2 regions of the Variovorax sp. YR566 genome follow, and region 1 is predicted to be linked to the other one. Evidence: predicted binding sites of a transcription regulator. Region 1 holds the regulator's gene; the other holds the start of a gene.
What was found. The regulator HrcA, encoded in region 1, represses chaperone genes, less so after heat shock. The targets are predictions, from matches to a motif close to TTAGCACTCNNNNNNNNNGAGTGCTAA.
Positions count from the first base shown of each region.

Region 2: the regulator HrcA is predicted to act here: its motif matches at 2,683-2,709, upstream of ACTG4X_RS07735 (co-chaperone GroES).

Region 1 is NZ_CP197092.1:6,210,799-6,215,213, forward strand. It holds gene ACTG4X_RS29025 (hypothetical protein) at 157-363, opposite strand; gene ACTG4X_RS29030 (hypothetical protein) at 741-1,790, opposite strand; tRNA gene ACTG4X_RS29035 (tRNA-Ile) at 2,078-2,154, opposite strand; gene hrcA (heat-inducible transcriptional repressor HrcA) at 2,186-3,193, opposite strand; gene ACTG4X_RS29045 (NAD kinase) at 3,225-4,136, shown strand; gene recN (DNA repair protein RecN) at 4,138-4,415, shown strand, end outside.
Region 2 is NZ_CP197092.1:1,683,712-1,688,126, reverse strand. It holds gene ACTG4X_RS07755 (phospholipase D-like domain-containing protein) at 1-548, shown strand, start outside; gene ACTG4X_RS07750 (tautomerase family protein) at 517-756, opposite strand; gene ACTG4X_RS07745 (SDR family NAD(P)-dependent oxidoreductase) at 790-1,527, opposite strand; gene ACTG4X_RS07740 (LysR substrate-binding domain-containing protein) at 1,672-2,622, shown strand; gene ACTG4X_RS07735 (co-chaperone GroES) at 2,800-3,090, shown strand; gene groL (chaperonin GroEL) at 3,120-4,415, shown strand, end outside.

The DNA of each region.
Region 1 (4,415 bases):
CGTCACGACCGCATGCGAGTCCATGTGCGACAAAAGAATTTCGTGCGTGCCCGCTCCGGCGGGCCACACCTACGTTCTTCGTGACGCGCACGCTCGCGCGCACTAGCCCGGGCAGGGCTCCCGCTCAATAACGATTGCGGGAGACGGGGGTCTGGATCAGGCGAGCAACAACGCGTCAACGTCGGCCGCGATGACGCGCACCGCGCGCGAGCTGAGCGTGACGACACGCAGCTTTTCGTCCTTGATCAGGCGCAGCACGGTGCTGCGGCTGCAGTCGAGCGCGATGCCGGTGTTCTTGATGGTGAGCAGGCGGCGCGTTGCAGTGGGTGCGGCGGCAGGCGCCGGCGTAGTGATAGCGGTCATGTTGGCCTCGAAAGTTTCAGAGTTGCCGCAGCAGCCAGCACGACCTTAGAATGCACTCACAACATACTGCAAAATTGTTGAGGCATCCGCACTTCGGTGCTTGCCGCGCGAGGCCCTCAGTTCGGTGCTAGTAACACCTAATTCGAGGGCTTCGTTGTCTGCGGAGCGATCTAAGAATAGCTCGTGATGTGCAGTGGACGCCTGAAAGATCAAAAGCTTTTTGCGGTCGTCTGCGTCCTAAAACGCGAGATGCATCAAAGATGATGCAAGCTCGGATGCAAAACTCTTGCAGCGCAGTGACTTAGCACACCCCGGTGAACAAACTTTTTTCGTTGCGAAAAAGCTGCATCAACGCGGAGTCAGGCCGATCCACACGTTCACGGCTCTCGCACCCTCGTCTTTTCGGTACCGTTCTTGAGGCTGGTTCCAGGATTCGGTGATGCAGCAGGAATGCGCGCAGCCAGTTGTTCGGGTTGGGAACGTAACGCACGAAGAGCTTCGAGTTGCTCGCGCATAAGATCCTCTAGGCGTGCACGTTCGGCCATGTCGATCTTTCGATCCGCCGCAGCCGCTTCATCCTGCAGCTTCAAGATGTGATATGGCACTAGAGCCGACGCCACCAGCGCTGCTAGCGCGATGCCGATAGACCAACGTGCAAGCATCAGCGCGCGTTTGGAGGCGACGTCTGCTGCCCTGCTGGCCTCTTCCCATTTGGGAACAACGTCAAGCGTGATTGTGCGCAGCAGTTCGGCCTCGCTATTTGCCAATGCGGCCAACTGCGTCGCCATCGCATCGAGCTTTTCGACCGTGAGTTCGCTGGACCGGATCAAGGGCGAGGGCGCGATGTGAGGTAGGCTTCTCGACCCCACCTCAAACATCTTTTGGTCAGGGGGAGCCAGCGCCGCGGCGGGCATCGCTATTGATGACAAACCCCTCGCGGCCGCCAGCATGCCATCAAGACTTTTCGACAACTGCGATTGCAGGCCCGAGCCAATTGATCCGAAGGACTCTGCAATTCGCCGAGACGACTCGATGGAATCACGCGCCTGCTGGCGCACTTCTGCTCCAAGCTGAGCGACGACATCACCACCGTCGTACCGCAAAACGGTGCCAGTGGCTCTCGCTACAGCTCCCGCAAGTTCCTCAAGCGGCGCAATTGTTCCGACCTCGGCTTCCGCAAGCGGCTCATCAAACGCGTCCTTGTTGCGCGAAACGAGACGCCTGACGACCTCGCGACCAAGCGCCTCGTCAGACACGGCCGAGTCATCGAGCAACGTGCGGAGGGCGGCCAGATCACCAATGCTCAGATGACGCGCGTAGAGCGTGCCTTCTGCGGTCTGAAGCTCAACGCGCTTGCCCAGCAGGTCAGCCAATTTTCGGCGTGTCGACCCGGCGCTGCCATCCGACGGCATCGGCTCTTCGCTCATGGAAGACACCCCGTCTGGAGCACCCCGGCTCGCGACGCCACCGAGAAAGGGACATTGATCCGAGGCTCACTCCCACACGTGCGCCCAGTCGCGCGGCGCGGCTCAAGAAGATCGATGGTTTCTTTCATGGAGCGCAATTGTGGGGCGGGGGCGCGTTGCCGGAGAAGCTGCAGCCACCATAGCAGCGGCACCAACAGCCAGCCACAGATCGCTATATAGATCGCGACAAGATTCACCAAAAATAGAAAAGGGTTAGCAGATACTTACCTGCTAACCCCCGTCATTGGTGGTAGGCCGTGATGGGCTTGAACCATCGACCAACGGATTATGAGTCCGCTGCTCTAACCAACTGAGCTAACGGCCCACGCGGCACGATTCTATTCGCGCCGCAGCGCCTACTTGCGATGGCTCAGCGCATTGCTCACCAGGCGCGACGTGATGTCGACGATCTGGATCATGCGTTCGTAGGGCATGCGTGTCGGCCCGATCACGCCCAGCGTACCCACGACCTGCCCATCGACCTCGTAATTGGCGCTGACGATGGAGAGCTCCTCGAAGGGCACCACCTGGCTTTCGCCGCCAATGAAGATGCGCACCCCTTCGGCCTTGCTCGACACGTCGAGCAGGCGCATCAATTGGGCCTTCTGCTCGAAGAGTTCGAAGGCACGGCGCAACTGCCCCATGTCGCTGGAAAAATCGCTCACCGCCAGCAGGTTGCGCTCGCCCGAGATCACGACGTCGTCTTCCTGCGCCTCGTTCAGCACTTCGGAGCTGACCTGCACCGCGGCCTGCATCAGCGCAGCGATCTCGCCACGCAGCTTTTCGACCTCGGACTGGAGACGATCGCGCACCTGCTCGATGGTCAGTCCCGCATAGTGCGCGTTGATGTAGTTCGAGGCCTCGACCAGCTGCGATTGCGAATAGTCGGCCTCCGGAAAGATCACCCGGTTCTGCACGTCGCCATCGGGCGAGACGATGATCACCAGCAGGCGCCGGTCGGAGAGCTTCAGGAATTCGATCTGCTTGAACACCGAAGCGCGCCGCGGCGCCATCACCACGCCAACGAACTGCGACAGGTTCGACAGCAGGTGCGCCGCATTGGCGATCACTTTCTGCGGCTGGTCGGGCGCGAGGCTCGGCGTGCTCATCTGTTCGCGCTGCGCGGTCAGCATGGTGTCGACGAAGAGGCGGTATCCACGGTGCGTCGGAATGCGGCCGGCCGAGGTGTGCGGGCTGGCAATCAGCCCCAGCGCCTCGAGGTCGGACATGACGTTGCGGATGGTCGCCGGCGACAGATCGAGCCCCGAGGAACGCGACAGCGTGCGCGAGCCGACGGGTTGCCCGTCGGCGATGTAGCGCTCGACGAGCGTCTTGAGCAGCAACTTGGCACGGTCGTCCAGCATTGCAAGATTTTAGTGTTGTAATTTGTGAGATATGACCTCTCGCTTTCGTCACGTCGCCCTGATCGGCAAATACCAGGCTTCCGGCGCCCGGGCGCAGGCGGACTCGCGCGACGGCGTCATGGAAGGCATTGGCGCCTTCCTCGAATCGCAAGGCTGCACGGTGTTCGTCGAGCGCTCGACCTGCGAGGAAGACGATGACGGCGCCCCTGCCCATCCACGCTACGAAGCCCTGAGCGTCGAGGAAATCGGCCAGCGCTGCGACCTCGGCCTGGTAGTCGGCGGCGACGGCACCATGCTCGGCATCGGCCGGCAGCTCGCCAGCTATGGCATCCCGCTGATCGGCATCAACCGCGGCCGGCTCGGCTTCATCACCGACATCCCGCTCGACAACTACCAGGCCACGCTGATCCCGATGCTGGCCGGCGAGTACGAGGAAGACCACCGCAGCCTGATGCATGCGCAGGTCGTGCGCGATGGCGCCTCGGTGTTTGACGCGCTCGCCATGAACGACGTGGTCGTCAACCGCGGCGCCACCTCCGGCATGGTCGAGTTGCGCGTATCGGTGGGCCGCCATTTCGTGGCCAATCAGCGCGCCGACGGCCTGATCATCGCCACGCCCACAGGCTCGACGGCCTACGCACTGTCGGCCGGTGGGCCGCTGCTGCATCCGGCCGTGCCAGGCTGGGTGCTGGTGCCGATCGCACCGCACACGCTGTCGAACCGCCCCGTGCTGCTGCCCGATGCCGACGAGATCGTCATCGAGCTGGTGGGCGGGCGCGACGCCAGCGCCAATTTCGACATGCAGTCGCTGGCCTCGCTCGCAATCGGCGACCGCGTGGTGGTGCGCCGCTCCGATTTCCGTGTGCGCTTTTTGCACCCGCGCGGCTGGAGCTATTTCGACACCTTGCGCAAGAAACTTCACTGGAACGAAGGGGGCTCCTGAAATGGCGCTGCGACGCATCGCACTGCGCGACTTCGTGATCGTGCGATCACTCGAACTCGACCTGTCCGGCGGCTTCACGGTATTGACCGGCGAAACCGGCGCGGGCAAATCCATCCTGATCGACGCGCTGCAACTGGCGCTGGGCAACCGCGCCGACGCTGGCGCGGTGCGCGAAGGGGCCGAACGGCTCGACGTGAGTGCCGAATTCGACGCCGACCCCGCCCTGGACACCTGGCTCGACGAAGGCGGCTTCGAAGCCGGCGACGCGCTGCTGCTGCG
Region 2 (4,415 bases), 2.7 Mb from region 1:
AGAACAAGAAGCTGTTCGTGCGCGGATGCGTGACGAACAAGTCGGCCTCGGAAGGCTTCTATTACGAGCTCAAGGGCATGACTCCGCCCGCCAGGAAGAAGGGCGAGAAGAAACCGCCCGTGCTCCAGGACCCGCGTGTTTTCGGAGCCGAGGCGTTCGACTTCAAGGTACCCGATGGCTGGAAGAAGGAAATCCTCAATGCCGGCTTCGCGATCATTCACGACAAGGTCGTGGTGATCGACCCCTTCGACGACGACTGCGTCGTTGCCACCGGCAGCCACAACCTGGGGCACAAGGCATCGTTCGACAACGACGAGAACCTGCTGATCGTGCGCGGCAACAAGAAGCTCGCGATGGCCTATGCGACCCGCATCCTGGACGTCTACGACCACTTCTCCTCCCGCTTCTGGTTCAAGCAGCTTGGCGGCCAGAAGGACGCGCTGGAACTCAAAAGCACGCCGGAGGAATGGCTGGGCAAGTACTACGACAAGAAGGGTCGGCTCAAGAACCCGCAGCTCAAGTTCTGGATGGACGCGGCGGTGCAGTAGCAGCAAGCGTCTGCTCGCGGCGCACCTCGGTGATCGTGCGGCCGTGCTGGCCCCAGTTGTCGGTGTCGTATTCGTCGATCACGACAAAGGTCGAGGCAGGATCCTTGTTCAGGACGCGCACCATCATCTCGGTGGCCTCGGCGATCAGCTGCTTCTTCTGGTCGAGCGTGGTGCCTTCGCGGGTGATTTCGATGCGGATGTAGGGCATGGCGTTCTCCGGGGTTCGTTGTCGATGCTTCGCTCACCACTTGCCGGTGCCCATGCCGCCGTCCACGGGCAGCACGATGCCGGTCGTGAAGCTGGCGTCGCTCAGGTAGAGAACCGCGTCGACGATTTCCTGCACCGTGCCGATGCGGCCTGCCGGCTGCAGCGTGTTGAGGAAGCCGTGCATTTCCTTCGTGTACATCGGCGTGTCCACGATGCCCGGCGCCACCGCCGTCACCTGGATGTTGTGCGGCGCCAGTTCCAGCGCCAGCGCCTTCGTCGCCTGGTTGATGCCGCCCTTGATCAGCAGCGGCAGCACGGCCGGCACGGCCTGGTTGGGCTGCGAGGCAAGGCTTGCCGTGATGCTGATGATGTGGCCCGCCTTGCGCTCGACCATGTGGCGGACTGCCGCCTGCGACGGATAGACGAAACCCTTCAGGTTGGTGCTCACCAGGGCTTCCAGCTCGTCCGGCGTGTACTGGATGAACGGCTTGGCGTTGAAGAATCCGGCGTTGTTGACGAGCACGTCCACATGCCCGAAGCGCTCGATGGCACGCCGCACCAGCAGATCGCCAACGGCCGGGTCGGCGACGTCGCCGGCAACGCCCAGGAAGTTGTCGGGCGAACCAAGCGATACGGATGCCTGTTGCAGGCGTTCGGCGCTGCGGGCGTTGCCGACGACGTTGTCGCCGCGCTGCAGGTACGCGCCGGCCAGGGCCAGGCCGATGCCGCTCGAGGCGCCGGTGATCACGATCGTCTTGGGTTGGGTCTTCATGATGGTTTCCTTTCGGGTGGTCAAAGCGGAGGCAGTTGGTTCAGGTTCATGGAGGCTCTCGCCTCTGGGATCAACTGTATTGACGACCTTCAAGTTGATAAAGATGATAGGAGCATCTTTAGTATTTACTCCATGTAATCAATCATGAATCGCCAGTTCGACGACCTGCTGCTGGGAAGCCTGGAGCTTTTCTGTCTTGCAGCCGAGCAAGAGGGGTTCACCGCCGCAGCCACCATTGCGGGCGTGACGCCCGCCGCCGTAAGCAGGACGGTGGGCAGGCTGGAAGAACGCCTCGGGGTGCGCCTCTTCCTGCGCACGACACGGCAGATACGGCTGAGCGAGGCGGGCCAAGCCTATTACGAGCAATGCCGCCAGGCGCTCAACCAGCTGGTGGAGGCCGAACGCCAGGTCAGCGGCCAGCAGATCACGCCAAGCGGCCTGCTGCGGATCAGCGTTCCCACCACCTACGGGCACTACCGGCTGCTGCCGCTGCTGCCGGAGTTCAGGGCTCGCTACCCGGACATCCGGGTCGAGGTTCACGTCAGCAACCGCAACATCGACTTCGCCGCGGAGGGGTACGACCTTGCCGTGCGTGTGCGCGCGCCAGCCGACTCGACCCTGGTTGCTCGCCATCTCGAGGACGCCGAACTCGTGCTCGTCGCAGCCCCGGACTACCTGCGCCGGCACGGGGAACCCCGGACCCTGGACGACCTGCAGACCCACGAATGCATCCAGTTCGAGCTGCCCAGCAGCGGCCGCACCATCCCCTGGCTGTGCCGTCAGGACGGCCAGGACATCGAAATGCTCACCTCCGGCGGCTACGCCTGCTCGGACGACGTCCTGGCCGGGGTTACGCTGGCCCGGCATGGCGCGGGCATCTTCCAGGCCTATCGCTTCGTGGTCGAGGAAGACTTGCGCCGGGGACGACTGGTCGAAGTGCTCAAGCCCTTCGGCGGCCGGTCCCGGCCCTACAACCTGCTGTATCCCAAGCTGCGGTTCGCGCCGCTGCGCGTGCGCACCTTCGTGGACTTCCTGATGGGCCGCCGGGCGGATGGGGCGGGCGTGTCTGGCAGCGGCTTGGCCGGCCGGGCGTGAAATCCGTTACGCACCGGCGGCAGCCCCTGTCACTTGAAAGCCCACCGATTGCCCTTATGATTAGCACTCGCTGCTGATGAGTGCTAACAGCCCTCGCTTCCAGTCGATGGGCTGCCGGCCTCCGGTCCGGCACCCGACCACAAAACCCGTTTCTTATCCATACATCCAGGAGATGCAATGAAACTTCGTCCTTTGGCCGATCGCGTGATCGTCAAGCGTGTTGACAGCGAAACCAAGACCGCCTCCGGCATCGTCATCCCCGACGCAGCCGCTGAAAAGCCCGATCAGGGTGAAGTCCTGGCCGTGGGCCCGGGCAAGCGCAACGACAAGGGCGAACTGGCCGCACTGACCGTCAAGGTCGGCGACCGCGTCCTGTTCGGCAAGTACAGCGGCCAGACCGTCAAGGTCGGCGGTGACGAATTGCTCGTCATGAAGGAAGACGACCTGTTCGCGGTCGTCGAGAAGTAATTCAAACATCCCATTCGGAGTAAACAAACATGGCAGCAAAAGACGTAGTCTTCGGCGGTGAAGCCCGCGCACGCATGGTCGAGGGTGTCAACATCCTGGCCAACGCAGTCAAGGTGACCCTGGGCCCCAAGGGCCGCAACGTGGTGCTCGAGCGCTCGTTCGGCGCCCCCACCGTCACCAAGGACGGTGTGTCGGTCGCCAAGGAAATCGAACTCAAGGACAAGCTGCAGAACATGGGCGCCCAGCTCGTGAAGGAAGTGGCTTCCAAGACTTCGGACAACGCCGGTGACGGCACCACCACCGCGACCGTGCTGGCACAAGCCATCGTTCGCGAAGGTTTCAAGCTGGTGGCTGCCGGCATGAACCCGATGGACCTGAAGCGCGGCATCGACAAGGCTGTCACGGCCCTGGTCGCCGAGCTGAAGAAGGCTTCCAAGCCCACCACCACGTCGAAGGAAATCGCTCAAGTCGGCTCGATCTCGGCCAACAGCGACGAAACCATCGGCAAGCTCATCGCTGACGCGATGGACAAGGTCGGCAAGGAAGGCGTGATCACTGTCGAAGACGGCAAGTCGCTGGACAGCGAACTCGACGTCGTCGAAGGCATGCAGTTCGACCGCGGCTACCTGTCGCCCTACTTCATCAACAACCCCGAGAAGCAATCGGCGCTGCTCGACAACCCCTTCGTGCTGCTGTTCGACAAGAAGATCAGCAACATCCGTGACCTGCTCCCCACGCTGGAACAAGTCGCCAAGGCTGGCCGTCCGCTGCTGATCATTGCCGAAGAAGTCGAAGGCGAAGCCCTGGCTACGCTGGTCGTGAACACGATCCGCGGCATCCTGAAGGTCGTGGCTGTCAAGGCTCCTGGCTTCGGCGACCGCCGCAAGGCCATGCTGGAAGACATCGCCATCCTGACGGGCGGCAAGGTCATCGCTGAAGAAGTGGGCCTGACGCTCGAAAAGGTGACGCTGGCCGACCTGGGCCAAGCCAAGCGCATCGAAGTGGGCAAGGAAAACACGATCATCATCGACGGCGCCGGTGCCGCTGGCGACATCGAAGCCCGCGTGAAGCAAGTGCGCGTGCAGATCGAAGAAGCCACGAGCGACTACGACCGTGAAAAGCTGCAAGAGCGCGTGGCCAAGCTGGCCGGCGGCGTTGCAGTGATCAAGGTTGGCGCTGCCACCGAAGTCGAAATGAAGGAAAAGAAGGCTCGCGTCGAAGACGCCCTGCACGCTACCCGCGCTGCAGTGGAAGAAGGCGTCGTGGCTGGCGGCGGCGTGGCTCTGCTGCGTGCCAAGCAAGCCGTGGGCGAGTCGGTCAAGGGC